2 regions of the Candidatus Nitrotoga arctica genome follow, and region 1 is predicted to be linked to the other one. Evidence: predicted binding sites of a transcription regulator. Region 1 holds the regulator's gene; the other holds the start of a gene.

What was found. The regulator sigma-54, encoded in region 1, starts transcription at its own class of promoters, with help from an activator protein. The targets are predictions, from matches to a motif close to TGGCACNNTTCCTGCT.
Region 2: the regulator sigma-54 is predicted to act here: its motif matches at 3,282-3,297, upstream of glnA (type I glutamate--ammonia ligase).

The regions. Positions count from the first base shown of each region.
Region 1 covers NZ_OU912926.1:3,249,225-3,264,176, reverse strand. Annotated here, with positions in the region: gene hisG (ATP phosphoribosyltransferase) at 1-426, shown strand, start outside; gene hisD (histidinol dehydrogenase) at 423-1,721, shown strand; gene MKZ32_RS15125 (KpsF/GutQ family sugar-phosphate isomerase) at 1,821-2,807, shown strand; gene MKZ32_RS15120 (KdsC family phosphatase) at 2,807-3,325, shown strand; gene lptC (LPS export ABC transporter periplasmic protein LptC) at 3,322-3,915, shown strand; gene lptA (lipopolysaccharide transport periplasmic protein LptA) at 3,896-4,468, shown strand; gene lptB (LPS export ABC transporter ATP-binding protein) at 4,465-5,187, shown strand; gene MKZ32_RS15100 (RNA polymerase factor sigma-54) at 5,226-6,653, shown strand; gene hpf (ribosome hibernation-promoting factor, HPF/YfiA family) at 6,670-6,999, shown strand; gene MKZ32_RS15090 (PTS sugar transporter subunit IIA) at 7,051-7,506, shown strand; gene hprK (HPr(Ser) kinase/phosphatase) at 7,512-8,450, shown strand; gene rapZ (RNase adapter RapZ) at 8,454-9,323, shown strand; gene MKZ32_RS15075 (helix-turn-helix domain-containing protein) at 9,567-10,010, shown strand; gene MKZ32_RS15070 (transposase) at 10,216-10,620, shown strand; gene MKZ32_RS15065 (flavin prenyltransferase UbiX) at 10,885-11,484, shown strand; gene MKZ32_RS15060 (DNA replication initiation control protein YabA) at 11,676-11,870, shown strand; gene MKZ32_RS15055 (cell division protein ZapA) at 11,873-12,172, shown strand; RNA gene ssrS (6S RNA) at 12,189-12,365, shown strand; gene MKZ32_RS15045 (EVE domain-containing protein) at 12,573-13,037, shown strand; gene MKZ32_RS15040 (sulfite exporter TauE/SafE family protein) at 13,039-13,833, shown strand; gene dapF (diaminopimelate epimerase) at 13,946-14,776, shown strand; gene MKZ32_RS15030 (DUF484 family protein) at 14,786-14,952, shown strand, end outside.
Region 2 covers NZ_OU912926.1:521,846-536,797, forward strand. Annotated here, with positions in the region: gene MKZ32_RS02490 (YfiM family lipoprotein) at 1-573, shown strand, start outside; gene MKZ32_RS02495 (HIT family protein) at 590-1,000, shown strand; gene MKZ32_RS02500 (FGGY-family carbohydrate kinase) at 1,011-2,273, opposite strand; gene ppa (inorganic diphosphatase) at 2,433-2,981, opposite strand; gene glnA (type I glutamate--ammonia ligase) at 3,375-4,796, shown strand; gene MKZ32_RS02515 (2-isopropylmalate synthase) at 5,097-6,632, shown strand; gene MKZ32_RS02520 (ABC transporter ATP-binding protein) at 6,901-7,827, shown strand; gene MKZ32_RS02525 (ABC transporter permease) at 7,824-8,585, shown strand; gene queD (6-carboxytetrahydropterin synthase QueD) at 8,625-9,080, opposite strand; gene MKZ32_RS02535 (bacterioferritin-associated ferredoxin) at 9,304-9,615, shown strand; gene bfr (bacterioferritin) at 9,626-10,090, shown strand; gene MKZ32_RS02545 (hypothetical protein) at 10,245-10,418, opposite strand; gene MKZ32_RS02550 (hypothetical protein) at 10,589-11,587, shown strand; gene MKZ32_RS02555 (hemerythrin domain-containing protein) at 11,738-12,226, shown strand; gene MKZ32_RS02560 (PQQ-dependent sugar dehydrogenase) at 12,413-13,702, shown strand; gene MKZ32_RS02565 (CsbD family protein) at 14,024-14,200, shown strand; gene MKZ32_RS02570 (hypothetical protein) at 14,717-14,952, shown strand, end outside.

The DNA of each region.
Region 1 (14,952 bases):
GATGTGCTCGACGAGCATGGCGGCACGGGTTTGTATCAGCCGCTGGATTTGAATATTGCGCGTTGCCGCATGATGGTGGCAGTAAGGAATGATTTTGATTATGACTCCGCAGTGCGTCAGGGCGCGCGCCTGCGTGTGGCGACCAAATACGTGCAGACCGCACGCGAGCATTTTGCGGCTAAAGGTGTGCATGTGGATTTGATCAAATTGTATGGTTCGATGGAGCTGGCGCCACTGGTTGGTTTGTCAGATGCAATCGTGGACTTGGTCAGCAGCGGCAACACACTGAAGGCCAATCATCTCAAGGCGGTAGAAGAGATCTCTGCGATTTCCTCGCGTCTGGTGGTGAATCAGGCCTCACTTAAACTCAAACACGCGGCTATTCAGCCTATGCTGGATGCGTTTTCCTTGGCGGTAGTTCAATGAACATCAGACGGCTTTCTACTCGGCAGCCAGATTTCAACTCGCAACTGGATAGGCTGCTGGCTTTCGAGGCGACTCAGGATCACCAGCTGGACGCAACTGTGGCGGCTATTCTGGCGGATGTGCGCACACGCGGCGATGTCGCCCTGCTCGAATACACCCGACGCTTCGATCGTATGGAGGTGCATGATAGTGCTGCATTGGAACTGCCTCCTGCTGTCTTGCTTGCCGCCTTTGAGGGATTGCCCGCCGCACAGCGCGCCGCTCTGGAGCAGGCCGCACAGCGCGTTACCGCTTACCATCAAAAGCAGTTGCAAGTTTCATGGAGCTATACCGAGACGGACGGCACCCTGCTCGGTCAGCAGATTACGCCATTGGATCGGGTTGGTCTGTATGTGCCGGGCGGCAAGGCTGCCTACCCATCTTCAGTACTGATGAATGCGCTACCAGCAAAAGTGGCTGGGGTGGGCGAACTCATTATGGTAGTGCCGACTCCAGACGGAGTGCGAAACGCACTGGTGCTAGCAGCAGCCCATCTGGCTGGGGTAGATCGGGTGTTCACCATTGGCGGAGCGCAAGCGATTGCTGCGCTGGCCTATGGCACGGCAACCGTGCCGCGTGTAGATAAAATCGTCGGCCCCGGCAACGCTTACGTGGCCGCCGCCAAGCGCCGCGTATTCGGCGTGGTTGGTATTGATATGGTGGCAGGGCCATCAGAGATTCTGGTGATCTGCGATGGACAAACCGATCCGGACTGGATTGCGATGGATCTATTTTCTCAAGCAGAGCACGATGAATTAGCGCAGGCCATCCTGCTGACACCGGATGTAGCTTTCGCCACGGCCGTGGCGCAAAGTGCAGATCGTCTGCTGGCGCAGATGCCGCGCTGTGAAATCATTCGCACTGCATTAGAGAACCGCGGTGCTTTGATTGATGTGGCTGATTTGGATGAGGCTTGTGTTATCAGTAACCGTATAGCACCGGAGCATCTTGAGCTTTCAGTGGCTGATCCCCAGCAATGGCTGCCAAAAATCAAGCATGCCGGGGCAATTTTCTTGGGCTGTTACACTTCCGAGTCGCTTGGTGATTATTGCGCTGGTCCTAATCACGTCCTGCCGACTTCCGGCACGGCCCGTTTTTCTTCCCCGCTGGGAGTGTATGACTTTCAGAAACGCAGCAGCTTGATTCAAGTATCCGCGCAGGGTGCAGGGATGTTGGGCGAAATTGCAGAAGTGCTGGCCTTGGGTGAGGGCTTGCATGCACATGCGCAGTCCGCCCGGTTCAGAATGGGCTCGTGAAGTTGTTGAAAATAAGACGTCTCATTTGAGATTGTTCGCGTCCGCACTGTTCTTTCAAAATTGCACTACACCCGAATGGCACTGTTATAATTCGTCACCATGAACAAAGCCATCTTCGCCACCCCACGTGCACTTGATTTAGCTCGCGAGGTATTACATATTGAAGCCGCAGCTGTATTGGCTCTTACGCAACGCATAGATGAAAATTTTCTGCAGGCATTAAATATCATTTTAGCCTGCGAAGGCCGTGTGATTGTAAGCGGTATGGGTAAGTCTGGTCATATTGCACGCAAGATCGCCGCTACACTGTCTAGCACGGGTACTCCAGCGTATTTTGTACATCCCGCCGAAGCTAGTCACGGCGATTTAGGCATGATCACTGCTAAAGATGTGTTTATTGCGTTATCGTATTCCGGAGAAAGTCAGGAATTACTTACTATCGTGCCAGTTATCAAACGTCAGGGAGCACGGTTGATTAGTCTGACCGGCAATCCGCGATCTAGCTTGGCAGAGGCGGCAGACGCGCACCTCGATGCTGCGGTGGACAAGGAAGCTTGCCCGTTAGGGCTTGCTCCTACCGCCAGTACTACGGCAGCGCTGGCATTGGGTGATGCACTGGCCGTGGCGCTGTTGGATGCCAAAGGGTTCGGGGAGGAAGATTTTGCGCGTTCGCACCCTGGCGGAAGCTTGGGTCGCCGTTTGCTTACCCATGTGCGCGACATTATGCATTCCGACAAGGGGGTTCCTGCGGTGAATCAAAATGCAACGCTGGCCGAGGCAGTGCTTGAAATCTCGTGCAAAGGGTTAGGCATGACCGCCATTGTAGATGATGCTAGGCAGGTGCTGGGCATCTATACTGATGGAGATTTACGCCGCACGTTGGAAAAACGTGTTGATTTCACCACCACTACAATCAGCTCCGTCATGTCGCGCAATCCGCGCAGTATTAAGCCGGATGCACTGGCAGCCGAAGCGGTGCAGATCATGGAACAATATAATATTAGCCAGATGCTGGTGATAGATTCCAACAATAAGCTGGTAGGCGCTCTGAATATGCATGATCTGCTGCGTGCGAAAGTGATTTGATGTCGTTAAGTCAAGCACAGTCCATCCGCCTCATCGCCTTTGATGTGGACGGCATCATGACGGATGGCGGCCTCTATTTAACCGACTCCGGTGAAGAGTTTAAACGCTTCAATTCGCTTGACGGACATGGCTTAAAAATGCTCAAAGCATCCGGTGTGGAACTGGCCATTATTACTGGTCGGACCTCCCGGTGCGTAGAGCTACGCGCGCACCACCTTGGCATCTCGCACCTGTATCAAGGTGTTCATGACAAGCTTGCTAGCATGCAAAAAATGCTTGCTCAGCTCGATCTGCCCTTGGATGTCGCCGCATTTATGGGTGACGACGTAATGGATCTACCGGTAATGCTTCGTGTCGGGTTGGCTATCAGCGTGCCGAGTGCGCCGCAAACGGTGCGCGATCGCGCTCACTATATTACCGAGCGAGACGGCGGGCATGGCGCGGTACGTGAAGCATGCGAATTGCTGATGTCGGCGCAAGGCACGCTAGATGCGCAACTCGCGCCTTATTTGGCATGAATTATTCAATTGTTATTGACCGTTTGCGCGCTTGGTTCACCGGTTTACCGTTGCTATTGCTGCTACTGGGCGCAGCTTATTGGCTGAATCAGCAAGTACAGCCGCTACCGTCCGCACCCGACAGCAGCAAGCGCCACGATCCAGATTTTATTGTTAGTAAATTTGTCGCTACCACGCTGAATGAACAGGGCAAACCGCGTTTCGTGATGGCTGCAAAAACAATGCTGCATTACCCGGATAACGATAGCACGTACCTGGAAGCGCCTGTACTTACCAGCTTTGATTTAGATCATCCTCCCACGCATACTTCTGCAAATAATGGAATGGTGTCAGGCAAGGGCGATGAAATATTTTTACGCGATAATGTAAAAATCGTGCGTCCTAACAGTACCAAGCAAAGAGACATGATATTCACCACTACTTATCTGCATGTGATCCCTGACCGTGGCTTGGCCGAAACAGACCAGCCTGTCACTATGGTTGATGGACGTAACATTGTGCACGCAGTAGGCATGAAATTTGATAATAAAGCGCATATAGTAAAACTGCTTGCGCAAGTTAAAAGTGAATATGTGCCCGACAAAAATTAAATATGCCGCTTTGCTCTGCATAGAGCTTATCTGTCATGTGCCAATCAGCCAAGCGGAACTTGCCGACCGTGATAAGCCGATGCATTTGGAAGCAAATCAGCTCAGTATTGATGATGTCAAACAAATTAGCGTCTTTGAAGGCAAGGTGCAGCTCACTCAGGGCACGATGGTTATTAACGCCGACAAAATTGTCGTAGTACAAGACAAGGAAGGATTCAAGCACGGTACGGCCACCGGACAACTCACCAGCTTTCGTCAGAAGCGCGATAATATTGACGGATATGTAGAAGGGTATGGCGAGCGCATTGAATATGACACCAAGACTGCAATCATAGATTTCTTCGGTCAGGCGCGTGTAAAGCAGGATCAGGATGAAGTGCGTGGTGAACATATTACCTATAACTCCAAAACTGAGATATTTCAGGTGAACGGTACCTCCAACAAGGGACGCGTGCGCGCTATCATCCAACCAAAAAACAAGCGCTCTTCAGTGGGCGAACCGCTGTCAATCAAGCCGACAACGATACTAACCAAGCCTAACGAACATCAATGAGCGAGCTGCGCGCCGTTGCACTGAAAAAGCGCTATCGATCCCGCACCGTAGTGCATGATGTTTCCCTGTCGGTACAGAGCGGTGAGGTAGTGGGACTGCTTGGCCCTAACGGTGCTGGAAAGACCACTTGTTTCTACATGATTGTCGGGCTGGTAGCTGCAGACGGAGGCGATATTTTCATCAATGGACAGAACATTACTCATCTCCCCATTCATCGTCGCGCGCGTTTGGGGTTGGGCTATCTGCCACAGGAAGCATCTATTTTTCGCCGCCTAACGGTCGCGCAAAATATTCAGGCTGTGCTGGAATTACAAGATTATGATAACGATGAAATTCAAGCACGGCAGGACGAGTTGATGGAGGATCTGCATATTACTCATATACGAAACAATCCAGCTGTCAGCCTGTCCGGGGGCGAACGACGACGTGTCGAAATCGCTCGCGCGCTGGCCACCAATCCACGCTTCATTCTGCTGGATGAACCGTTTGCGGGGGTGGATCCGATTGCCGTGCTGGACATTCAGAAAATCATTCGTTTTCTTAAAGAGCGTGACATTGGCGTGCTGATTACTGACCACAATGTTCGCGAAACATTGGGAATCTGTGACCGCGCCTATATTATTAATGCCGGGTCGGTAATGGCGGAAGGCAAACCTGATGAAATCATTTATAATGAAGGTGTGAGAAAAGTATATCTCGGCGAGCATTTCAAACTATAAATGCACACTATGCGCCGCTCTTGTCCGTAAATTTCGTAATGAAACCCACATTACAACTTAGGCAATCCCAGCAACTGACGCTTACCCCCCAGTTGCAGCAAGCCATACGCCTGTTGCAACTATCCACTCTGGAAGTCAACCAGGAAGTGGCACGCTTGCTGGATGATAATCCATTGCTCGAACGCGAAGATGAAGACGCTATGCAGCCCTATGCACATGGAGATGCTGCCTCTACCGCCGCTGTGGATAATACCGAAGTCAAAGATGAAATGCCGCAACAGGCCGATGAAGAATGGGTAAAAGAAGACTGGAATGAATCCTCTTTTTCCGCAGCCAGCGGGCCGGATGATGAAAAAGAAGCTCGTGCGGAAGTCGCGGCGGATACCCCCAGCCTGCGTGAGCATCTCATCTGGCAACTAAATATGAGCCAGCATGATGTGCGCGACCGAAAAATTATCAGTCTGTTGATCGACGCATTGGACGGCAACGGTTATCTGGCGCAGCCGTTGGAAGAAATTGTCGAAATGCTACCAGAACAACTCGACATTACTTTGGATGACTTGGAAACTGCACTGGTGCAATTACAGCACCTGGATCAGCCAGGCATAGCCGCCCGTACCTTAAGCGAATGTCTGGCGCTACAACTCAAAGCGCTCCCGGAGGATACCCCATGCCGTGATCTGGCACTGCGCTTGGTGTCGCAATACCTCAACCTGTTGGGTGCGCACGATTTTGCCAAGCTGAAGAAAGTCCTTCGTTGTGACGATGACGCATTGCGCACCGTGCAATCGCTCATCACCCATCTGCAACCAAGACCTGGCGCTGAATTTGAACAGCGAGCTGCAGACTATGTCGTACCTGACGTGGTGGTAGAATTCCGCCACGGTAACTGGCATGTACGACTAAATCAGGGCGCTATGCCGCGCCTGCGCGTTAACCAAATGTATGCCAATATCTTGCAACAGGGCAATGAAAAAAACGTACAGCAGCTGGCTGGTCAATTGCAGGAAGCGCGCTGGTTTATCAAAAATTTGCAACAGCGTTTCGATACTATTTTGCGTGTATCGCAGACAATTGTTGATCGCCAGCGCAATTTTTTCGAGCACGGCGACACAGCTATGTGCCCGCTGGTACTGCGCGAAATCGCAGAGCAGCTTGATCTGCATGAATCCACCATCTCCCGCGTGACTACGCAAAAATTCATGCTCACCCCGCGCGGCATCTATGAACTCAAATATTTTTTCTGCAGCGGAATCGCGACCGAAAGTGGCGGTACGTGTTCTTCCACGGCGATCCGCGCACTCATTAAGCAGCTTGTCAATCAGGAAGACGCACGTCACCCCCTAACCGACAGCCGCATGTCTGGAATCCTGGCACAGCAGGGCATATTGGTTGCCCGGCGTACCGTGGCAAAATACCGGGAATTGCTGAATATCCTCCCCGTTAATCTTCGTAAATCACTCTAACCATAAGGAGCAGGCCATGAACCTCAATCTCAGCGGACACCATTTGGAAATTACCCCCGCCATTCGCGAGCACGTGGTAAGCAAACTCGGCAAAATCGAGCGTCACTTTGACAATATGATTGATGTCAATGTCATTCTTTCAGTGGAAAAATTAAAACAAAAGGCCGAGGCTAACGTCCACCTGAGTGGCAAGACAATTTTTGTGGAATCTGATGATACGAACTTATATGTCGCGATTGATAATCTGATCGAAAAACTTGATCGTCAAATTATCAAGCATAAAGAAAAACATGCTGCTCGTCGTCATGATGAGTCCGGCAATCCTCCTGCAGTGGGACAAGAATGATAGCAGGGCGGTTTACGGCCGCCCTTTCCTTATTTTTGAAGTGCTTGAAATATGAACCTGATCAGTAAAGTCCTGCCCCTTGAGAACGTCATACTGGACGCCGATTCAACCAGTAAAAAACGGGTTTTCGAAAGAGTGGGGGTGTTATTTGAAAACACTCAGAAAATCGCCCGTAGTCAAGTATTCGATAGCCTGTTTGCGCGCGAAAAGCTCGGCTCGACTGGCTTGGGACACAGCGTGGCTATCCCGCACGGCCGCATCAAGGGTCTGCGAGATGCGATTGCCGCTTTCGTCAAGACACAAGCATTGATTCCGTTTGACGCACCGGATGGCCAACCGGTAAACCTGATTTTTGTGTTATTGGTGCCGGAACGGGCCACCGATTTACACCTGCAACTACTTGGCGAACTGGCGCAAATGTTCAGTGATAAAACCTTCCGCGAACAAATACAGAATAGCAATGATGTAGCGGTAATCCATCAATTGTTTACTAACTGGGCGATGTAACAGAAATGGCACAGGTCAATATCCAACAGTTGTTTGAGGACAAACAGGAGCAGCTGGCATTGAGCTGGGTAGCCGGAGCGAATGGTGCTGCGAAGATACTTGATAGTGATTTAGTCAGTGCCTCTAACAATGGTTTGATTGGTCACCTCAATTTGATCCACCCGAATTGGGTGCAGGTATTGAGTGAAACCGAACTCGACCATCTTCAGGGACTTTCATCCGCCGCGTTCGCAGAAGCGCTGATGCAACTTGAACGTGGCGGTACGTTATGCCTGATCGTGGCTGGCACGGATAAGATCCCGCAAGAGTTGATCATTTACGCTAATCGCACACATACACCGTTGTTCCGTTCTCCTTTGCCCAGCGTACATTTGATGTGGCTGGTGCGTCATTACATTGTCAAAGCGCTGGCGGAATCGACCACGCGCCACGGCGTGTTTCTTGACGTATTGGGGGTGGGGGTGCTGGTTACGGGTGATAGCGGCATAGGCAAGAGTGAACTGGGACTTGAACTTATTACACGCGGCAACGGCTTAGTGGCGGACGATATTACCGAGCTGTACCGTATTTCTCCGGAAACGCTGGAAGGGCGCTGCCCGGAATTGTTGCGTGACTTCCTCGAAGTGCGGGGGTTGGGTGTGCTCAATATTCGCACCATGTTTGGCGAGACCGCGGTGCGACGCAAAAAAAGTTTAAAACTCATTGTCCACCTGCATCGCCCTGTACGCGGTGATCTTTCCCATCTGGAACGCTTGCCGCTAGCGGCTAGTCATGAAGAAATCCTTGGCGTGAAGATTAGTGCGGTGAGCATCCCGGTCATGGCCGGGCGCAACCTTGCGGTGCTGGTAGAAGCGGCAGCGCGCAATTTTGTGCTACAGCAACGCGGTATCGACAGCATGCAAGAATTTATCAGCCGTCACGAGCAGCAAATGCAGGAACAATAAATCATGCAATTATTTTTGATCAGCGGCCTCTCCGGTTCTGGAAAAAGCGTGGCGCTCAAGGCGCTGGAAGATAGCGGCTACTATTGTGTGGACAATCTGCCCGCTGCGTTGTTGCCGGTCCTCGTGGAAAATTTGCATCAGACTGGTAATACACGCATTGCTGTCAGCATAGACGTTCGTAGCGGTGATAGCGTGAAACAACTGCCGCACTATATTGAACGGCTTAAGCAACAGGGTATAGATGTGCACTTGCTCTTCCTTGACGCGCAGACCGATACGTTGGTGAAACGCTTTTCCGAAACGCGTCGCCGTCATCCGCTGCGTAATGCCCTACCTCCGGCGCAGACCAATGAAGGGCTTACCTTGCCTGAATGCGTACAACTCGAGCGCGAAATGCTGGCCGAGATCAGCAACATCGGCCATCGTATTGATACCAGTGAGCTCGGCGCCAATGCCTTGCGTGCATGGGTCAAAGATTTTAAGGGTGTTGACCGTGCACGCATTACTTTACTGTTCCAATCGTTCGGTTTTAAGAATGGTATTCCGCTCGATGCTGACTTGGTGTTCGACGTGCGCTGCCTACCCAATCCACATTACGATCCCGTGCTGCGGCCACTAACTGGACGCGATGCGGCGGTAATTGAGTTTCTCGAACGCAACCAAAATGTACAACAAATGTGCGAAGACATCCGCAGTTTTGTCGAGAGGTGGCTACCCTGTTTCATCGCTGATAACCGCAGCTATCTCACCGTTGCCATTGGGTGTACAGGTGGTCAACATCGCTCGGTGTACTTGGTGGAAAAGCTTGCTCGTTGTTTTAAATTGCAACAGCAAGTGCTGTTGCGTCACCGCGAATTAGGTAACACTTATTGATTTTGTGTAATTTATGACACATTTCATTACAGTAACTGTCAGTTCCGTGCAGGAGCAAATCCAGGCTTCTTAGAGTACGTTGATTTAAACCCACTGAATGTATTTTGGTCGGGAATGACGGGATGTTGCTTAGCCTTGCCATTCATGATATTCAATAATCATGTTGCTACTAGTATCTAAACTCATAAATAACGAAACATATATTATACTGTCGCATACCCACCCCATGATGAGGAGCCTGCCATGCGACAGACTGAACTGTATCTTACCGACGAGGATCGTGAGTTGATCGAGACATATCGTACAAAGGGTTTGCACCATGCCCGAGAAGTCAATCGGGCACATATTTTATCTGCCCTTGATCGCGGGATCCCCGAAGCCCAGATCATGGCAGTTCTCGGCGTTGGACGAACCGCCATCTGGCGGACACGAAGCGCATATCTGGAGGATGGTGCCGAATATGCACTGTGCGATGTCGCGCGTCCCGGCAAGCCTCGGCAGTTTGCTACCGACGTCGAGGCGAAGATTACCGCTCTGGCCTGCTCGGAGCCGCCGGAAGGTGCCAGGCGCTGGACGCTCGAGTTGCTGGAACAGGCAGCGCAGAGGCAGGCGGATATTGGTCCGATCAGCCGCGAGACTATTCGCCGGCTGCTAAAAAAAACTGTCTCAAGCCATGGTGCAAGGTGATGTGGTGCATTGGCGCTTTGACCGAAGAATACCGGCAGCGAATGTATGACCTGCTCGATCTTTATGCCCGTCCGTTCCGGGCGGAAGAACCCGTGGTCTGTTTGGACGAGAAGAGCAAGCAGCTGCTCAAGGATACGCGGCCCCCTTTGCCAACCCAGCCCAACTCGTCCGCGAAGCAGGATTACGAGTATGTCCGCGCCGGTACTTGCAACCTGTTCGTGGCGGTCGAGCCAAAAGGAGGTCGGCGGACGGTCGTGATCACAAGCAGGTTTATGTCACGGCGCAGCGTATCCATCTGGTGATGGACAATCTCAACACCCACTTTCGCAAGTGCTTCGAGGAAGTGCTCGGTGCCAAGGAAGCAAAGGCACTGCTGCGACGTGTAGTCTTTCACTACACGCCGAAACATGCCAGTTGGCTCAACATGGCTGAAATCGAAATCGGTATTCTTGACCGCCAGTGCCTTGATCGACGCCTGCCAGACCGTGTTACGCTCACCGCCGAAGTGAATGCTTGGCAGTTGCGCCGTAACATGGAGCAACGTGGCATTGAGTGGACGTTCACTCGGCAGGATGCAGATACAAAAATGGCTAGACATTATGTTTTGTAATTAATGGGTTGTTATACTAGTACCCATAAAGTTAGGCGATTGGATCGTCTTTTGCTCGGGTGTTCTGCATTACATGGATCACCGTCACACTATGGCAAGGTGGTGTAGCGGGCAAAGCTGTCATTCGCAAGCAGCGGCAAAATGTTGAGTGAAGTGCCGCTATCGTGTAACAAAATTATTTCTGTGCCCGGCTGATCGCAGCACATTATCTGGATGAATCAAACATTGAGCTCGAAGTACCCAAAATAATTGAGTGAAAAGCACATGAAAACTATTGTACTCGCTCTAACCGGCGCATCCGGCTTACCTTACGCCATGCGACTACTGGAGTGCCTGCTGCAAGACGGTCAGCGCGTGTACCTGGTTTATTCCCAAGCGGCACAAATAGTCGCCAAACAAGAGTTGGATTTTGTGTTGCCCAACCGTCCGCAAGATGCGGAAAAAATATTGGCGGAACGACTCGGCAAAGTCAGTGGCGAACTGCGCGTGTTTGGGCGCGATGACTGGTTTGCACCCATGGCTTCAGGCTCTAATCCTGGCGACGCGATGGTAATTTGCCCCTGTACTATGGGTACGCTGGCAGCGGTGGCGGCGGGGTTAAGCGACGACCTCATCACCCGTGCAGCCGATGTTATGCTAAAGGAAAAGCGTCCGTTGATTTTAGTGCCGCGTGAAACACCGTTTTCCGCCATCCATCTGGAAAATATGCTTAAGCTTAGTCACGCTGGTGCGGTCATTTTGCCGCCCAATCCGGGCTTTTATTATCACCCGAAAAGTGTGCAAGATTTGGTAGATTTTGTGGTGGCAAAGATACTTGACCACCTGGGAGTGGAGCATAGGTTAGTGAAGCGGTGGGGGGAATAATAATAGGTTGCGTTGAGGACTGAAGCACAACTAGTGTGACTTGCAGTCATCCACTGATGATGAAAGAAGAAACTATGGTTGGAAGGTGGCGATAGAGCGCGTACGTTAAACCGGCCATTGACGGGGCAATTTAAAATTATTGTTGGCTATTCATTTGACTGGTCAGGTTTTTTTAAACTATAGTTCGCTTCATGCAAGCAGAATTAGACGTATTGGAAAGCAAGTTGGCTCAATTGGTGCAATTGACTATACGTTTGCGCGAAGAAAACCATCATCTGCGTAAAGAATTGGCTCAAGCGCTGAGCCAAGGCCGTCAATGCCACGACAAGATTGACTCTGTCAAGTCGCGTTTGGAACGACTGCTGGCGCAATTACCTGAAGAATAAACATGAGCAGTGAGAGTGCAAGAACGCTTAATGTCACGATCCTCGACCGGGAGTTCCGCGTCGTCTGCTCGGAAGTGGAACGCCCAGAATTGCTTGATGCGGTCGCTTATCTTGATAAGAAAATGCATGAGATTCGTGATATTGGTAAGATCATTACGATCGAGCGTATCGCAATCATGTCTGCCTTGAATATTGCTCATGAACTACTGACCACACGTCTCGGTTCTGGTTTTGACATGAGTGAATTTAAGCGTAGAATGGAACGTATGGAGGCAACTATCGATGCGGTACTGACTGAATAAGATGAGTTGTTTTAGGTTTCCCCTGCGGTGTTTGTCAGGCTCATAATTCTTTGGACCAATAAGCTTTGCTTAGGTCGTGACCCTTAATGTTACTGTTGTGCGCATCCCTTGCGGATGTACCTGATGTAACTGGGAACCGGCTCTCTTGAACCCAGGTTCAAGATGTTGGGTCAACGGCACAGGCGGGGGTCTTTATTTTAAATGCGGCTTATGCCGCATTATTTTTTTATCGTGTGCCAAGCATAGCGCGTTGCGCGTAAGCGCAACTTGACTGACTGTGGTGGTCAGTGGCTAAAAAGGTGACTGGTGAGAGCCGCCTCTAGACTTCTATCAAGCTATCGTTTCCTCCGGAACACGCTCACAGAATGATTCACTTTATTTGAATTAGAAATGGAATAACGTGCGTTATTGGCTAATGAAGTCTGAACCGAGCGACGTCAGCATAGATGACCTCGCTAACCTGCCTGACCAGACCGTGGCATGGTACGGTGTTCGTAACTATCAGGCGCGTAACTTCATGCGCGATCAGATGTGCAAAGGCGACGCGGTGCTTTTCTATCATTCCAATTGCGCTGTGCCCGGCATCGCGGGCATCGCGCGCGTTTCCAGCCCTGCTTATCCCGATGCAACTCAGTTCGACCGCAATAGCAAATATTTTGATCCCAAGGCCACGCAGGAAACGCCGCGGTGGTTTAATGTAGATGTGCAATGGGTAAAGAAGATTGAACCCATTTCATTGGCAGAGCTGCGCCGCCATCCACAATTGGAAGGCATGCGCGTTTTGCAACGTGGCAATCGATTGTCCATCACACCGGTTGATCCCGCCGAGTGGAGGTTCATTCTGAAGCATCTGGTACGCGATTAATATGGAATGGGCTTTCGCCTATCTCGCGCTGGGTGCATTGGTTGGGCTATTTAGTGGAATGTTCGGCATTGGTGGCGGAACCATTTTAGTACCCGTATTGCTGATACTGTTCAAAATGCAGCACTTCCCTGCCCCCTATATCATGCATTTGGCGCTCGGTACTTCTATGGCAACCATTCTGTTCACGTCCCTCGCCAGCATGCGCAAACATCACCAGCATGGTGCGGTGAACTGGGTTGTGGTTCGTACCATGACTCCCGGCATTTTGTTCGGAACAGCCCTGGGTGCACTATGCGCCGCATATGTTTCGCCGCGTAGACTAGGAATATTTTTTGCTTTATTTGTATATTTTGCAGCAATTCAAATTCTGTTTGAATTACGTCCGCAAGCCTCACGTCAATTACCCGGCATGACCGGCATGACGCTGACGGGCATGTTCACCGGCTGGATCAGCAGCCTAGTATCTATCGGCGGTGGTACGGTTGTAGTCCCGTTTCTAATTTGGTGCAATGTGCCAATACGCAATGCAATTGGTACCTCTGCAGCGATCGGTTTTCCAGTCGCCATAGGTGGCACAACCGGCTATATTGTTACTGGCCTTAGTTCCCATACACTACCCTCTCCTAACCTGGGGTTCGTGTACTTACCGTCGTTATTGTGGATCGTACTTGCCAGCGTTATTACTGCGCCGCTTGGCGCAAAGACGGTACATCGCATGAAGATTGGGCTATTGCGCAAACTTTTCGCAATACTGATGCTGGTACTAGGGACACATTTGCTAATAAAATTTATTTAGCACTAAAATTACGCAAGCCTACGGGGGTAATTCGTAGTTCAATTAAGATTTTTACCAACCCTGGTTCAGATAAAATTTTTTAAATGTGGTGCTTTATGCATTGGATGAAGAGATGAGATTAAAATTCACCAAGATGCACGGTGCCGGTAATGATTTCGTAGTCCTCAATGGGTTGCGCCAGCGCATCCAGCTTACACCGGAGCAGCTGCGCCTATTAGCCGACCGACACTTTGGCGTGGGCTGTGATCAAATCCTGCTAGTGGAAAGTGCACAGCATCCCGATGCGGATTTTCGTTATCGCATCTTCAATGCGGATGGCGGCGAGGTGGAACAATGCGGCAATGGCGCGCGCTGCTTTATGCGCTTTGTACACGATCACAAACTGACACATAAGCGTGAAATCGTGGTAGAAACAAAAAATGGACTGATTACCCCGCGCCTTGAGGACAATGGTCAAATTACCGTAAACATGGGCGCGCCGATTTTCGAGGCTGCACGCATTCCATTCCTTGGCAGTAGCGATGCTGTGATCCAAACGCTAGAAGTAGCAGGCGAGACAGTGCAGATTACTGCACTATCGATGGGTAATCCACATGCGATACAGGTGGTAACTGATGTGGAACATGCACCAGTCGCTACACAGGGAGCGCTCATGGAGCGTCACCCGCGTTTTTCGCAACGAGTGAATGCAGGCTTCATGCAGATAGTGGATCGTAAACACATCAAATTACGCGTGTATGAACGCGGCGCTGGTGAAACTCTGTCCTGCGGCACTGGCGCGTGCGCCGCAGTGGTAACCGGCATCCGTCGCGGCCTGTTGGACGCGCGGGTGAATGTTGCCACGCGCGGTGGGGTGTTGAACATAGCTTGGGCCGGAAACGGCACACCGGTATTTATGACCGGACCAGCGATTGCCGTATTTGAAGGCGAAATAAATTTATAAGAGGACGACATGAAATCCGCAGACATCGCACTATATTTACAAAATAATCCACAGTTCTTTGAAGATCATGCCGATATGTTGGCGGAAGTCACTATCCCACATCCTTACAGCGGACGCACCATTTCATTAAGTGAGCGGCAGTTACTGACTCTGCGTGAGCAGAACAAAAACCTGGA
Region 2 (14,952 bases), 2.7 Mb from region 1:
GAACTGATGCGGATGCTGTTCGAACTCGCCACGCAACGCACAAACAACGGCGGCGATCCAGCAGCGGAAAATCGTGCCGCGATCATCGTTATGGCGTTTTATGTAAACGGCAAAGGGCTTGGTGCCATTATTCCGGCTGCCATACAATGGCCCAAGCCGACTTCGCGCATTGTGACCCTGGGCGGACGCGGAGACTTCTCTCAGCATTTCACGATTTCTGCGGCACTTGCCGCTACTGCTGGCAGCCCGCTGTCGGATGTTATCGGCTTATACAAAGAAATCACGGATTCTCACGGTGGCAGCGGCTTCAGCTTCAATGACATCGCCGCTGATCGTGCCGGCACACGTTTAGGCGAACTTGCCACAACAAGTAACAATGGCGCGCAGAAAGTGCAGCGGCAATTTAATGCGGGTTTGCGTGAATCCGACATCATGCCGGAAGTGAAGGATTTACCGGAGTTTATGCAAGAAATCGAATTCAAACGCCGCTATGGCAGCATTGGCAGCCCGGCTTATATAAAAATGACCAACGAAATCGAGCGACGCATCGCCGTACTGCCTCTATATCGCTGACAATACGCACGAAAAAATGATGAGTTGCGAACTCTGTAAAACAACGAGCGAAACACTATTATGGCGCAGCGAGCTTTGTCGCGTGGTGCTGATTGAGGATGCCGATTATCCCGGATTCTGTCGCGTAATATGGAACCGCCACGTCAAGGAAATGACAGACTTGAATAATGAAGAACAGCATGCTCTCATGAATGTGGTATTTGCCATGGAAAGCGCGCTACGTGAAGTGATGCAGCCCGACAAAATTAACCTTGCCAGCCTCGGCAACCTGACACCGCACTTGCACTGGCACATCATTCCGCGCTATGCCCTCGACAAACACTTCCCCAACCCAATCTGGGGCACACCTCAACGTGCATGCATTCCAAAGCCACCGTTAGATTGGCAGGCTCGACTCGCAAAGAGCATATGTCAACGACTTCAATAACAACGAGCTTTTAGAGATTCCCGATTAATAAACCACGCTTGGCCAACAGGGCCGCGCCGTAGGCAGATTCAGTGTGTTCCGCTACCGACACTGGCACGCCTAACAAACGTTCGCGTATTTTCCCCCACACTTTATTTTTCGCTCCGCCGCCGGTAGTGGTAACGGATTTTAGCGGGCTTGCACCAAGTTCAGCCAGCTTTTTGTAACCCGCTGCTTCGATGCGGCTCAAGCCTTGCAACAAGCCATGCAAAAACAGTACGTCATCCGCGGGACGTGGGGTAAGACGGGGGGTCAAGGTGGGATCGTTAATCGGAAAGCGTTCGCCAGGCCGCGGCAACGGATAATAGTCAAGCAGGCTATCAATGGCCGGATCGATGCACTGGCTGAGTGCATCGATTTGCAGATCGCCAAAATATTGCCTTAGCACGCCGCCGCCAGCGTTGGACGCACCGCCCGCCAACCATAAATCACCAAAACGATGACTGTATACGCCATATTGCGCTGCTTCTACGCGTTGTTCCGAAAGTAGCTTGAGCACTATAGTCGTGCCGAGCGAAGTAACAGCTGAGCCGGGCTTATGCATGCCTGCGGCAATAAAAGCGGCGATACTGTCAGTGGTACCCGCATGCACTCTGCACGCCGGATTAATCTTGAAATGCTGTGCCACAAATGAGCTGATGTGAGTAATGTTTGCTCCGGGAGCGACAACTTGCGGCAACAAATTAGCATGCGGTAAATTCTTAATCCAATTCGGCCAGCATAAGCGCTCTGTGTCATAACCGCTCTTGAGCGCATTATGATAATCGCTGACGCCACCCAAGCCGGTAAGTAGCGCAACGAGCCAATCCGCCTGATGCAGAAAGTACGCTACGTTTGAAAGTTCGGTGTGGTTTGTCAGCCACAGGAATTTGGCTAATCCTGAGCTTGCGCTGCAAACAATGTGGCCAGGTGGGGCAAGCTGCTTTAGTTGTTCCGATTCTTCTCGTGCGCGGTTATCGAAATAGAGCAAAGCGGGAGCAGTCGGCTCCAACTCTTTATCACACAGTAATACTGTGGCAGAAGTAGCAGCAATAGCGATGCTTTGTAATTCAGCTGCAATAGTAGCCGGTAGACGTTTGAGCAGTGTATGCAGTGCTTCGCGCCAATTCAGATGAATTTGTAAAGCGGCATCAGGATAAAAGACATGATCTTCATGAGTAATAGCCCCAACTTTGTCCACAACACAAACGCGTGCGCCAGATGTGCCAAAGTCAAGACCGAGATAAGATTCCATGTATGAAGTTAAAAGAAGAAATCAAAGTTAACGTTAAGTTAAAAAAGTATCACCCATAAATACAAAAGCTTAGAAAATAATATGGTTCGTCTTACCTTACTAGATGACCGCTTTAAATTAACTCAATTTCCGTGTGCTTCTTGATTTAATAAAATTTCATTAGAACATCGGTTTTTTCTTGGCTGATTTATAACGCTTGACTCCACTCATGATCTCCGCCTTGGCTTCCTTGACCCCGACCCAGCCATTTATTTTGACCCATTTGCCAATTTCCAGGTCTTTATAGTGAGCGAAGAAATGCGATATTTGCGAAATCATAAGTTCCGGCAGGTCGGTATGCGATTTTATTTTGCGGTAAAGACTGCATAACTTGTCTACGGGTACAGCCAGTATCTTGGCGTCCTCGCCAGCTTCGTCAGTCATCTTCAACATGCCGACTGGTCTACAGCGAACCACCACACCCGTAATGAGCGGCACTGGTGAAATTACAAGCACATCTACCGGATCCCCGTCTTCCGACAACGTATGTGGAACATAACCATAGTTACACGGATAATGCATTGCCGTGGACATGAAACGATCCACAAACATGGCGCCAGTTTCCTTGTCCACTTCGTATTTGACGGGATCGGCATTCATGGGTATTTCTATGATGACGTTAAAATCGTTAGGAAGGTCGCGGCCAGAGTTTACTCGATCTAGATTCATTTCTATTCCTGGCTAAAAAAATGTTTATTATACCCGTGAGTCCGACAGATCAACCAGCCCGAACCTTGTCCAATGTGGTATGAGCTTGAAGCGAATAAAACCCAGATCAAGCTTCTATAAATACTAATTCGGCGAGATTATGACGATGACATACTTATCGCAACTTCTTCCATTTACATCATCAGTCAAGCACAAAAATAGTGCACGCACATGGCATACGCCCCAAAAAAGAGCGCACATTTAAATCCATTTATCCTTATGGATATGGCAAAATGCTCGTTTTAGCGGTGGAATATGAAGTGGAACGCTTCGTGCTTGATTCCCAAGTTTAAGTTTGTTTAATTTCCACTTTATTTTTTAGTTTAGTCGTTAACGTTTATGGAGAGAATTATTATGTCGAAGTCGGTTGCTGATGTTCTTAAGTTACTTAAAGACAATGAAGTTAAATTCGTTGATCTACGCTTCACCGATACCCGTGGCAAAGAACAGCACGTTTCTATCCCGGCACATGTGGTGTCAGATAGTGATGACTGGTTCGAATCCGGCCACGCCTTTGACGGTTCTTCCATCGCTGGCTGGAAAGGCATACAAGCATCCGACATGCTGCTGATAGCTGATCCTGCATCCGCTTTTCTCGATCCTTTTATGGATGAAACCACATTGGTGATGAGTTGCGACGTCGTGGAGCCATCCGATGGCAAAGGGTATGATCGCGATCCACGCTCTATCGCCAAGCGTGCTGAAGCCTATTTGAAATCCACCGGCTTAGGCGATATCTGTTATTTTGGCCCTGAACCTGAGTTTTTCATTTTTGATTCAGTGAACTGGCAAGTGGATATGTCTGGCTGCTTCTGTAAGGTTAATTCCGAAGAAGCAGCTTGGTCCTCAGCAGAAAAATTTGATCATGGCAACACTGGCCATCGACCCACGGTTAAAGGCGGTTACTTCCCAGTACCCCCAGTCGATTCACTACAAGACATGCGCTCAGCAATGTGCTTAATATTGGAAGAAATCGGCGTTCCTGTCGAAGTACATCACCATGAAGTGGCGACCGCCGGCCAATGTGAAATTGGCACGCGCTTTGACAGTTTGGTGCGTCGTGCCGATCAAACCCAGAAGCTTAAATATGTGGTGCACAACGTCGCACATCAATATGGCAAGACTGCGACCTTCATGCCCAAGCCGATTGTCGGTGATAACGGCTCAGGTATGCATGTACATCAATCCATCTGGAAGGACGGTAAAAACCTGTTTGCAGGCAATGGCTATGCCGGATTGTCCGAATTCGCCCTGTATTATATTGGGGGGATTATCAAGCATGCCCGTGCGCTTAACGCCATTACCAACCCCGGCACTAACTCCTACAAGCGTTTGGTTCCCGGCTTCGAAGCCCCGGTAAAACTGGCTTACTCGGCGCGAAACCGCTCTGCCTCGATCCGCATCCCCTTCGTGCAGAGTGATAAGGCACGCCGTATTGAAGTTCGCTTCCCGGACCCGACTGCCAATTCTTATCTGGCTTTCACCGCCCTGATGATGGCTGGCTTGGATGGCATACAAAATAAAATTCACCCAGGCGATCCTGCTGACAAAAATTTGTACGACTTGCCACCTGAAGAGGATGCAAAAATCCCAACCGTATGTTCCAGCCTCGAACAAGCTCTGGAAGCACTGGATAAGGATCGCGATTTCCTGACTCGCGGTGGTGTATTCTCTAATGACTTCATTGATGCCTACATTGAGTTAAAAATGGAAGAAGTGACCCGCTATCGCATGACAACGCATCCTGTTGAATTTGATATGTATTACAGCCTATAACGGTTAATATATTTGCAACGGGCTTCCCAGGGAAGCCCGTTCGCCCGGATGCGAACCGTTTATACGCTTGCTACAAAGCAGAGCGCAGATATTGCGTAAATAAACAAAAGCCTTTATATTCCAACTATGCACTTCTCTCGCCACATCTCGCAATTACACTCTACATCCAGCCTCCTGGCTGCGCTGCTGCTGCGCGTCGCGCGCTAAATATACCTCCCCATCGTTGTTGAAGCAGGCGGAATCCGGCCGAATTTTATTCGTCTGGATCGTGCGAATTAAATAATTGCAATGGAGTCCAGCATGAAAGAAAAATTAATAATATTTGATACTACCTTGCGCGATGGCGAACAAAGCCCAGGCGCGTCCATGACTAAGGAAGAAAAGATCCGCATCGCACGGCAATTGGAAAAGCTGGGCGTTGATGTTATCGAGGCAGGGTTCGCTGCTGCCAGTCCGGGAGATGCAAATGCAGTCCGCAGTGTTGCGCAAATCATCGAGAGTTCTACGATTTGCTCGTTGGCGCGCGCCACTGAAAGCGATGTCCGCGCTGCTGGCGAAGCGATCAAGCCAGCCAAATCTGGTCGCATTCACATTTTTATCGCTACTTCACCCATCCACATGAAAATGAAGTTGCGTATGCAGCCCGACCAAGTGGTGGAAGCGGCGGTGAAAGCGGTGAAGCTCGCATCGGAATATACCGACGATGTCGAATTTTCTGCCGAGGATGCGGTGCGTTCGGAAATGGATTTTCTCGTCCGTATTTTTGATGCAGTGATTCAAGCTGGAGCGAAAACTCTGAACGTGCCAGATACGGTTGGTTACAGCATCCCCGTTTTGTGGGGCGAGCGCATCAAACAGCTGATTGAACGCGTGCCGAATTCTGGGAAAGTAGTATGGTCCACTCATTGCCACAATGATCTGGGAATGGCGGTAGCCAATTCTCTTGCTGCCGTAATGAACGGAGCACGCCAGGTGGAATGCACAATCAATGGCTTGGGGGAACGTGCCGGAAACGCCAGTCTGGAAGAAATCGTAATGGCGGTTAAAACACGCCGCGATGTCTTCAATTGCGATTCACGCATCGATACCATGCAGATCGTGCCGACTTCCAAGCTTGTATCCAGCATCACCGGTTATCCGGTGCAGCCTAACAAGGCGATTGTCGGTGCAAATGCTTTTGCCCATGAATCCGGCATTCATCAGGATGGTGTGCTCAAGCACCGCGAGACTTACGAAATTATGCGTGCTGAAGATGTTGGCTGGAGTACGAACAAATTAACCTTGGGCAAACTTTCCGGTCGCAACGCGTTTCGTACCCGGTTGCAGGAACTTGGCATCGTGCTGGAAAACGAGGTGGTGGTGAACGATGCCTTTGCTCGTTTCAAAGAGTTGGCTGACCGCAAGCGTGAAATTTTTGATGAGGACTTGCAAGCCTTAATCAGTGAAAGTGTGGTAGCGCAAGTTAGCGAACATTATCGCTTGCTATCCTTGCGCGCACATTCGGAAACTGGTCTTATGCCTGTGGCGCAGGTGCGATTGAATGTAGGCGGAAAAGAATTAGTCGCCGAGGGTCAAGGAGGTGGGCCGGTAGATGCGACGTTCAAAGCCATAGAGCAGATCGTGCAAAGTGGCACCGAATTGCAACTGTATTCGGTAAACAACATCACCAGCGGTACAGATGCACAGGGGGAAGTGACCGTGCGGCTATCCAAGGGCGGTCGCATAGTCAATGGCCAAGGTGCAGACACTGATATCGTGGTAGCCTCCGCCAAGGCCTATCTGCATGCGCTGAATAAATTGAACAATGAAGCAGAACGGGCGCATCCACAAGTGTGATTTAGTTTGCTTCAGACATGAGCGGCACGTCAGTAGGCGTGCCGTTTTTTTCTGCCCCGGCACACGTTAAGGCCTCAATGCTAATCTTCATGGATACGGTGGAAGCCTATTTTGCAAATAGGCATTCATGTTTGATTGGGCCCAAGCATATATCTGTAGCCACTTTCCTTAAAAATATGAGATATATTGGTAAATCCAAAGGGTTGGACGCTTTAACTATTAATGTTCCAATAGCATAATGTTTCAATTGAAAATTTAAGGAGATTGCGTGCAGTCAGTTATCTCAGTCGAAAATCTCACAAAGACCTACGCCTCGGGTTTTATGGCCCTCAAAAGCATCAATCTGGAGATTCAGCGTGGAGAAATATTTGCCTTGCTGGGTCCAAATGGGGCAGGTAAGACGACACTCATTAACGTCATTTGCGGCATTGTTAATCCTAGCCAGGGCAAGGTTCTTGCCGACGGTCATGACATAGTTTCGGACTTTCGCGCGGCTAGATCAAAGATCGGCTTGGTGCCGCAAGAGCTTTCCACCGATGCCTTCGAAACCGTTTTTGCCACGGTGAAATTCAGTCGAGGCCTGTTTGGTAAACCGCCAAACCCGGCCTATATCGAAAAAGTGCTGCGTGATCTATCCTTATGGGATAAGAAAGATGCAAAAATCAGGACACTATCGGGCGGCATGAAACGTCGGGTAATGATTGCCAAAGCTTTGTCTCATGAACCCCAGATTCTATTTCTCGACGAGCCTTCAGCTGGCGTTGACGTCGAACTGCGCCGTGATATGTGGGAGATGGTGCGGGGTTTACGAAAAAGCGGCGTGACCATTATTCTGACCACTCATTATATTGAGGAAGCCGAGGAGATGGCCGACCGCATCGGGATAATTAGCAAAGGCACAATTATCCTAGTAGAGGATAAGGTCAGACTGATGGATAAGCTCGGCAAAAAACAGCTTAAGTTGTATCTGCAGTCTCCGCTAGCGCATATTCCCGAGGAACTCGCCGGATATCCACTTGAACTATCGGCCGACGGCAACGAGTTGATCTACATCTTTGACGCCCAGGGCAAACAGACAGGAATCGCAGATCTTCTACGACAGCTTGCTAAGCATGGGATCGACTTTAAGGACCTCCAGTCCAGCCAGAGCTCACTGGAAGAAATCTTCGTTAATTTGGTAAGCGGACGATTATGAATATTTATGCTATTCGCGCAATTTATTTTTTCGAACTGGAGCGTACCTGGCGAACGCTGATGCAAAGCATCGCATCGCCCGTTATTTCGACCTCGCTCTATTTTGTTGTATTTGGCTCAGCGATCGGCTCGCGCATGACTGAGATCGACGGTATCAGTTACGGGGCCTTTATTGTCCCCGGTCTGATCATGCTAGCCCTGCTGACGGAAAGTATTTCCAATGCTTCTTTCGGCATTTATATGCCGAAATTCTCGGGTACTATCTACGAGATTCTGTCCGCCCCTATTTCTTATGTGGAGATCGTCATTGGTTATGTTGGGGCTGCGGCCACCAAGTCAATCATCTTGGGCTTGCTCATTCTGGCCACGGCTCGGTTTTTTGTTCCGTTCGAGATCGCGCATCCACTGTGGATGATTATTTTCCTGGTACTCACTGCGGTTACCTTCAGCCTCTTCGGTTTTATTATTGGTATTTGGGCTGACGGATTCGAGAAGTTACAAATCATTCCCTTGATGATCATCACGCCGCTGGCTTTTCTGGGAGGAAGTTTTTATTCGATCAGCATGCTGCCACCCCTGTGGCAAAAAATCACACTGTTCAATCCGGTGGTCTATCTGATCAGTGGTTTCCGATGGAGCTTTTATAACGTTTCTGACGTCAACGTGGCCATCAGCGTTGGTATGACGCTGGTATTTCTTGTCGTGTGTCTCACAATCGTGTGGTGGATTTTCAAGACGGGATCCCGGCTCAAGAGCTGAATAATGCCAAAATTGTACAAATGCACAATCCAAAATTCATCAAAGTGAGCTTGTGTTGCGCAGGCAGTCTGCCCAGTTATTGGGGGTCTCGTAAATGCGCACGCGTTCCAGTTGCAAGTTATTCCCATAGCTATGGCGGTAGGCGCTGTCGAGCAGCTTGAATGCGAGCATGGCGAGATTTTCTGCGGTGGGTGGTACTTCCAGAACGACAGTTTTGTGATTGGGTATTGAATTCAGAAAATCCAATACCACTGTGTCACTGCGATATACCAGGAAGGCATGGTCCCATGCATCCACCAGTTGTTCCTTGGCTATGCGTTTCACTTCGGTGTAGTCCATTACCATGCCTTGTTCGGATAAGCCATCAGTGGTGATGATTTCGCCGGACAGGGTAATCTCAATGGCGTAGCGGTGACCGTGCAAATGCCGGCACTGGCTAGTATGGCTGGGAATGCGGTGACCTGCATCAAACTCTAGCCTTCGGGTAATTTGCATATATAGATGTGAGCTGTGTAGGTGTGTGGATTATAACTTGAATGCAGCAACCGCACGCCGTAAGGCGCGTTGCGCTTCTTGCTTTTCTCGGCTTTCTTGCATCTGCAAGAGGCTCGCCAGCCTATCCATCCAAGTTAAATTTTCCTCCCGATAATAAATTAGTTGCATTTTGTCTACTATTAAGTATCATTCTCATTATTGTTAACAAGTCAAATGAAAAAGTTTGATCAGAACCCGTCGTCCAGCATCAAGAAATAATTTTATAGCTGGACAACAAAAAGCTGATCCTCATAAGATAAAGGTCAGAATTATGTATATTTGTATTTGCAAGGGCATCACCGATTCCGCCATTCGGGAAGCCGTCTGCCAGGGCGCATGTCGTATGCGGGATTTGAAAACTTGTCTGGGTGTAGGTACGCAGTGCGGTAAATGTGCCTGCCATGCCAAGCAAGTTTTGAATGAGGTTCTGGCAGATTTAAGGCATATCAAAATAATTTCACATCAACCCAGCCGTCTGGTTGAGGCCATAATTTAAGGAAACCAACATGAAAGGTAATGCAGACATCATTCAGTTTCTCAATCGTCAGCTGAAACACGAGCTAACTGCCATTAACCAGTATTTCCTTCATGCACGCATGTACAAGAACTGGGGTTTCAATAGCCTGGGCAAGCACGAGTATGATGAGTCTATTGAAGAAATGAAGCACGCTGATATGCTGTTAGAACGCGTTTTATTTCTGGAAGGCCTGCCTAATTTGCAGGAACTCGGCAAGCTGATGATCGGCGAAAAAGCCGAGGAGTGCGTGGCCTGCGATCTCAAGCTAGAACTGGCCGCACGCGAAAATCTGGTAGTTGCAATGTCCGCCTGCGAAAGTGCTAACGATTATGTCTCTCGCGAAATTTTTAAAAAAATTCTGGAAGACACTGAAGGACACATTGATTGGCTGGAAACCCAGTTGGATGTGATGCAAAAAGTCGGTATCCCAAATTGGCTACAAAGCCAGATGTAATTGGTTATTGTTGCTCTCAATAATTCCGGCCAGCAGTTTTTGGGGCCTCAGCAGACCAAAATCAAAATTTTACTCCTGCAAACCGAGTCTACCGGGATTGGTGAGATATCCAATCCCCTCCTTCACGACCCAATGGTGTAATGCACCAACACCGTTAATCTTCCAGCTTACTGGTATCCACAACCGCCAGCGTGAACGCATTGCCAAGCTTTATGGGCGGGGATGAGTCGACACTAGTTTCGCCAGATCGGTATTGCATTCCTATAACCAAGCCGCGGCCTCGTATACCGGTATTCACCAACCAGCCTCTGCTATCTAATAGCGACATAACCCTTAAAATAAAATTACTCAACGGGGACAAAAAAGAAATCCAACTGGTTGATGCCGAAAGCACTCGCCTCCCGCCCCGGCAATAGATTCAAGGCTATGTGGGCTGTCGTACAGATATATACCGGCACTTCACTCCATAATTACTCCACTTAATTTTCTGGAGTTATCATGGCCCTTCCCAATGTAGCAATCACTGACGACTTAGGGCATGTACGCGCCCTGCCAAATGCAAAGCCCGACAACACACGAGAGGATACAAGTGCAGTGTCGTGGGGTGCCATAGTGGCGGGAGCTGCCGCTGCTGCTGCGCTGTCTCTGATATTGTTGATATTAGGAACTGGTTTGGGCTTGTCCTCAGTGTCACCATGGGCACACAGCGGTATTAGCGCAACGACCTTTGGAGTCTCGACCATCCTTTGGGTCACCTTCACGCAACTCGTTGCTTCCGGAATGGGTGGCTATCTCGCGGGTAGATTGCGAACAAAGTGGGTTGCGGCTCATACGGATGAGGTTTACTTCCGCGACACCGCACACGGATTTCTGGCTTGGGCCGTTGCCTCGCTGGTGACCGCCGCACTGCTGACATCAGTGATTGGGTCGATCATCAGTGGTGGGATTCAGGCTGGAGCCTCTGTGGCAGGTGGCATCGCCACCACGGCGACAGCCGCCAGAGCGGGCGGCGCTGCGGCGGCTGGATCCGAGATGGCGACATCCGGTAGTGACGGTGGGCCAATGGGCTACTTTGTGGATTACCTGTTTAGAAAAGACATGAGCACAGCTGCAAGCGCTTCTTCTCCTGCTGGAAGCGGCACCAAATCGGCGAGTGCCATGGAGGAAACCACTGTCGCGCCATCGTCCGAAGTTGCCCGCATCTTCATGAACACCGTCCAAACGGGAACTCTAGCTGTGGAAGACGTTAAGTATGTTGGTCAGATAGTTTCGCAGCGCACTGGCCTAACACAGCGGGACGCAGAGAAGCGAGTGAGTGATACTTATGCGCGCATGCAGGCAAAGTTACATGATGCGGAAGTTGCAACGAAAGACGCTGCCAACAAGGCACGTAAAGCTTCTGCCTACGCGGCGCTGTGGATCTTTATCTCACTGCTCGGGGGTGCATTCGTCGCCAGTTTAGCGGCCACGTATGGCGGTCGGCGGCGCGACCTCTAACCAAAATTTAAACATTTCACTTCGGAGGCAATAATGCGTTCAATACTTCTGTTCTTTCTGGGCATTCCCATTCCCATCATCATTCTGATCGCGTTATTCGTTCACTAAACGAGATCCGTCCCCACCAAATCTAAAAAGGAAAAGATATCCATGACAACTGCAATACAAAAAAAGACGAAGCCAGATAGTTCATCCAAGGTTCAGGACGCAATAGCCTTGCTGCGCGCTGATCACAAACTGGTCAGCACACTCTTCGCCGAATACGAAAAGACACGCTCCAATTCCAAGAAGAAGACGCTCGTCTCCCAAATATGCACGGAGCTAAGCGTACATGCTCAGGTGGAAGAAGAAATATTTTATCCGGCTGTTAAGCAAGCGCTTAAAGATAGAGAGATGATACCGGAAGCAATAGTGGAACATGCAACACTTAAAGTACTCATCGGTCAAGTGGAAGGTATTGAGCCGGACGGCGAGATGTTCGATGCCAAGATCAAAGTACTGTCCGAATACGTCAAGCATCACGTCAAGGAAGAACAGAACGAAATGTTTCCACAAGCGAAGTCGACGGAGCTAGACATGATTGAACTCGGTGGCAAAATCGCTGCGCGTAAAAAAATGCTTCTCGTGGAGCGTACCTAGCCTCGTTCATCCTCATGAGTGAACCTCAAGCCTCCGATATATCAATAACGGTTCTTGAAATGGATAGAAAATGGGTTCGGCCTGGTGACAATCCTCATCGTGCTGCTTTCTTGCAGGGCCATGATGAATAGTTCGTACCCTGCGATAAGGAGGTTGAGACCGCCTTCGAACGTTTTGGTGATGGGCATGATGATTTTCGCACTCTCCGCCTGCGGTGGAGTGGCCAAGCTGCCGATTTCAGCCGGCACCGGGCCAAATCCCACACTGCCACCCCCAGAACATACGCTGATTCCAACAGTGCATATCGCGCCCGCCAAAGGCTGGCCTGCGGGAACCAAGCCGATCGCCGCGCCGGGAACCATTGTCACACGGTTTGCTGAAGGCCTTGACCACCCTCGGTGGATTTACGTGCTACCCAACGGCGATGTTCTGGTCGCCGAGACCAATGCGCCGCCCAAGCCTGAGGATGGCAAAGGTATCAAAGGATGGTTTATGAAGATGGCGATGGGCAAGGCGGGTGCAGGTGTGCCCAGCGCCAACCGTATTTCTCTGTTACGTGACCTCAACGGAGACGGCATTGCGGACGCCCGATTCGTGTTCCTAGAGGGACTAAATTCACCCTTCGGGATGGCGCTGGTGGGGAACGATTTTTACGTGGCTAACACGGACGCGGTGGTGCGCTTCCCATACACACTAGGCGATACCAGAATCACTGCACCCGGTGTCGAGGTAATGAAACTCCCTGCTGGACCGCTCAATCATCACTGGACCAAAAATCTCATCGCCAGTAAAGACGGCTCCCGGCTTTATGTGACTGTAGGTTCCAACAGCAACGTTGCAGAAAATGGAATCGACAAAGAGGATGGGCGCGCCGCCATCTGGGAGCTGGATCTCAAAACCGGGAACAAACGCATTTTTGCCTCAGGATTGCGCAACCCGAACGGGATGGCTTGGGAAGCCGATGGTGGCGAATTGTGGACATCGGTGAATGAGCGCGATGAGCTAGGCAGCGATCTGGTGCCGGACTATATGACGTCGGTGCGCGATGGCGGCTTTTACGGCTGGCCATACAGTTATTTCGGACAGCACGTCGATACGCGTGTGAAACCACCTCGCCCCGACTTGGTTGCCAAAGCAATTTCTCCCGACTATGCATTGGGGCCGCACACTGCTTCGCTAGGTCTGGCCTCCGCACAAGGCACCAGCTTGCCCACGCAGTTCCAGCGCGGCATGTTCGTGGGTCAGCACGGTTCGTGGAATCGCAAACCGCATAGTGGCTACAAGGTGATTTTCGTACCTTTCAGTGGCGGCAAACCCACAGACGAGCCGGTAGTCGATGTGCTGACCGGCTTCATCAGCGCAGAGGGCAATGCACTGGGACGGCCGGTTGGTGTCACGCTGGACAAAACGGGAGCACTACTAGTGGCGGATGACGTCGGCAATATAATCTGGCGCGTCAGCGCCGCAGCTCGTTAGCCACGGAGATTTATGTCATTCTCCACAACAAATATATCAAGCACTTGATCTGTATAGAGAAATGATCTAATCTTTCCTCAGAAGGTCATGAGTGTAAACAATCGATTTATTCCAAAACTAAATATCTCGCTACCCTAATCGAACAGGCCATCAGATAATTCGATTCGTCATTCTCACGCAGGTCAGGGTACAGATGTTCTATCAATCTATTTGATGGCCAGCTTTATCCGTACGGTACCGCACTGACCGAGTTTAGTATTCCGTGCATTATCCAATGCGGTGTTCCGGTCATAACGGTATTTATTTTTTCAGGAGATTATTATGAACAAAGATCAAGTTAAAGGACGTATTGAAGAAGTCAAAGGAAAAGTCAAGGAAGTCGCCGGTAAAATCACTGATGACAAAAATCTGGAAGTAAAAGGAAATATTCAAAAGAACAGCGGTAAAGCCCAAGCTGGCTTTGGTGATCTTAAGAATGATCTTAAGAAAGGCAGTTGAAGCGAGTACAGCGCAGTTTCGCTAACAAGGTTTTCGACCGGATACACCGCAACAATTAAGGGTACAAAGTCTTCTACAACTTTTCAGATCTCCGTTATTCTAACCGGGTTCAAAGGCTACTGAAAATTGTTATTTGTAGAATATAAGCTATGCAAGCATATGATTTTAAATGTTATTGCGCCGGCCTCATAATCCTTTGGTCCGGGGTTCAAGTCCCTGACGACCCACCAATATATCAATAGGTTAGCGCATCAATGGCTAACCTGTTTTTATTTAGTAGCCGTATAGTAGGCTACTAAATGTCTGCGCGGAACCTGCTGAATCCATCAGGTAGCCAAAGACTAGCTCTTACATTAAGCTATCTGCATTGCTCATTTTCAATGCCGGTTTTTATACTCCAGAGCATGAAAATCATGAAAATCATGAAAATCATGAAAATCATGAAAATTGTGCCAAACTACGGTTGTTGTTTACCTACATCTTCATGTTGGCCTATCAATTATTTATACTTTTATTATGGAAACCAACTGCTTGCTGCGGCACAATATAATTAAAGATCGTATTGCAATGAATCCTGCAAAGGTTGTGGATGCCGCAATCAAGTTGTGGGAGCAGATGGCTACCGAAATCATTTCGATCGTCGGTGAGAGTGGTTTTAATTCACTTTACTCCAGAAGTATATTCCTAACCCAATCAACATTTCCTTGGGTCGGGACCAGCTTAAAGTCACCACTGACGGATCAACGGTTCGC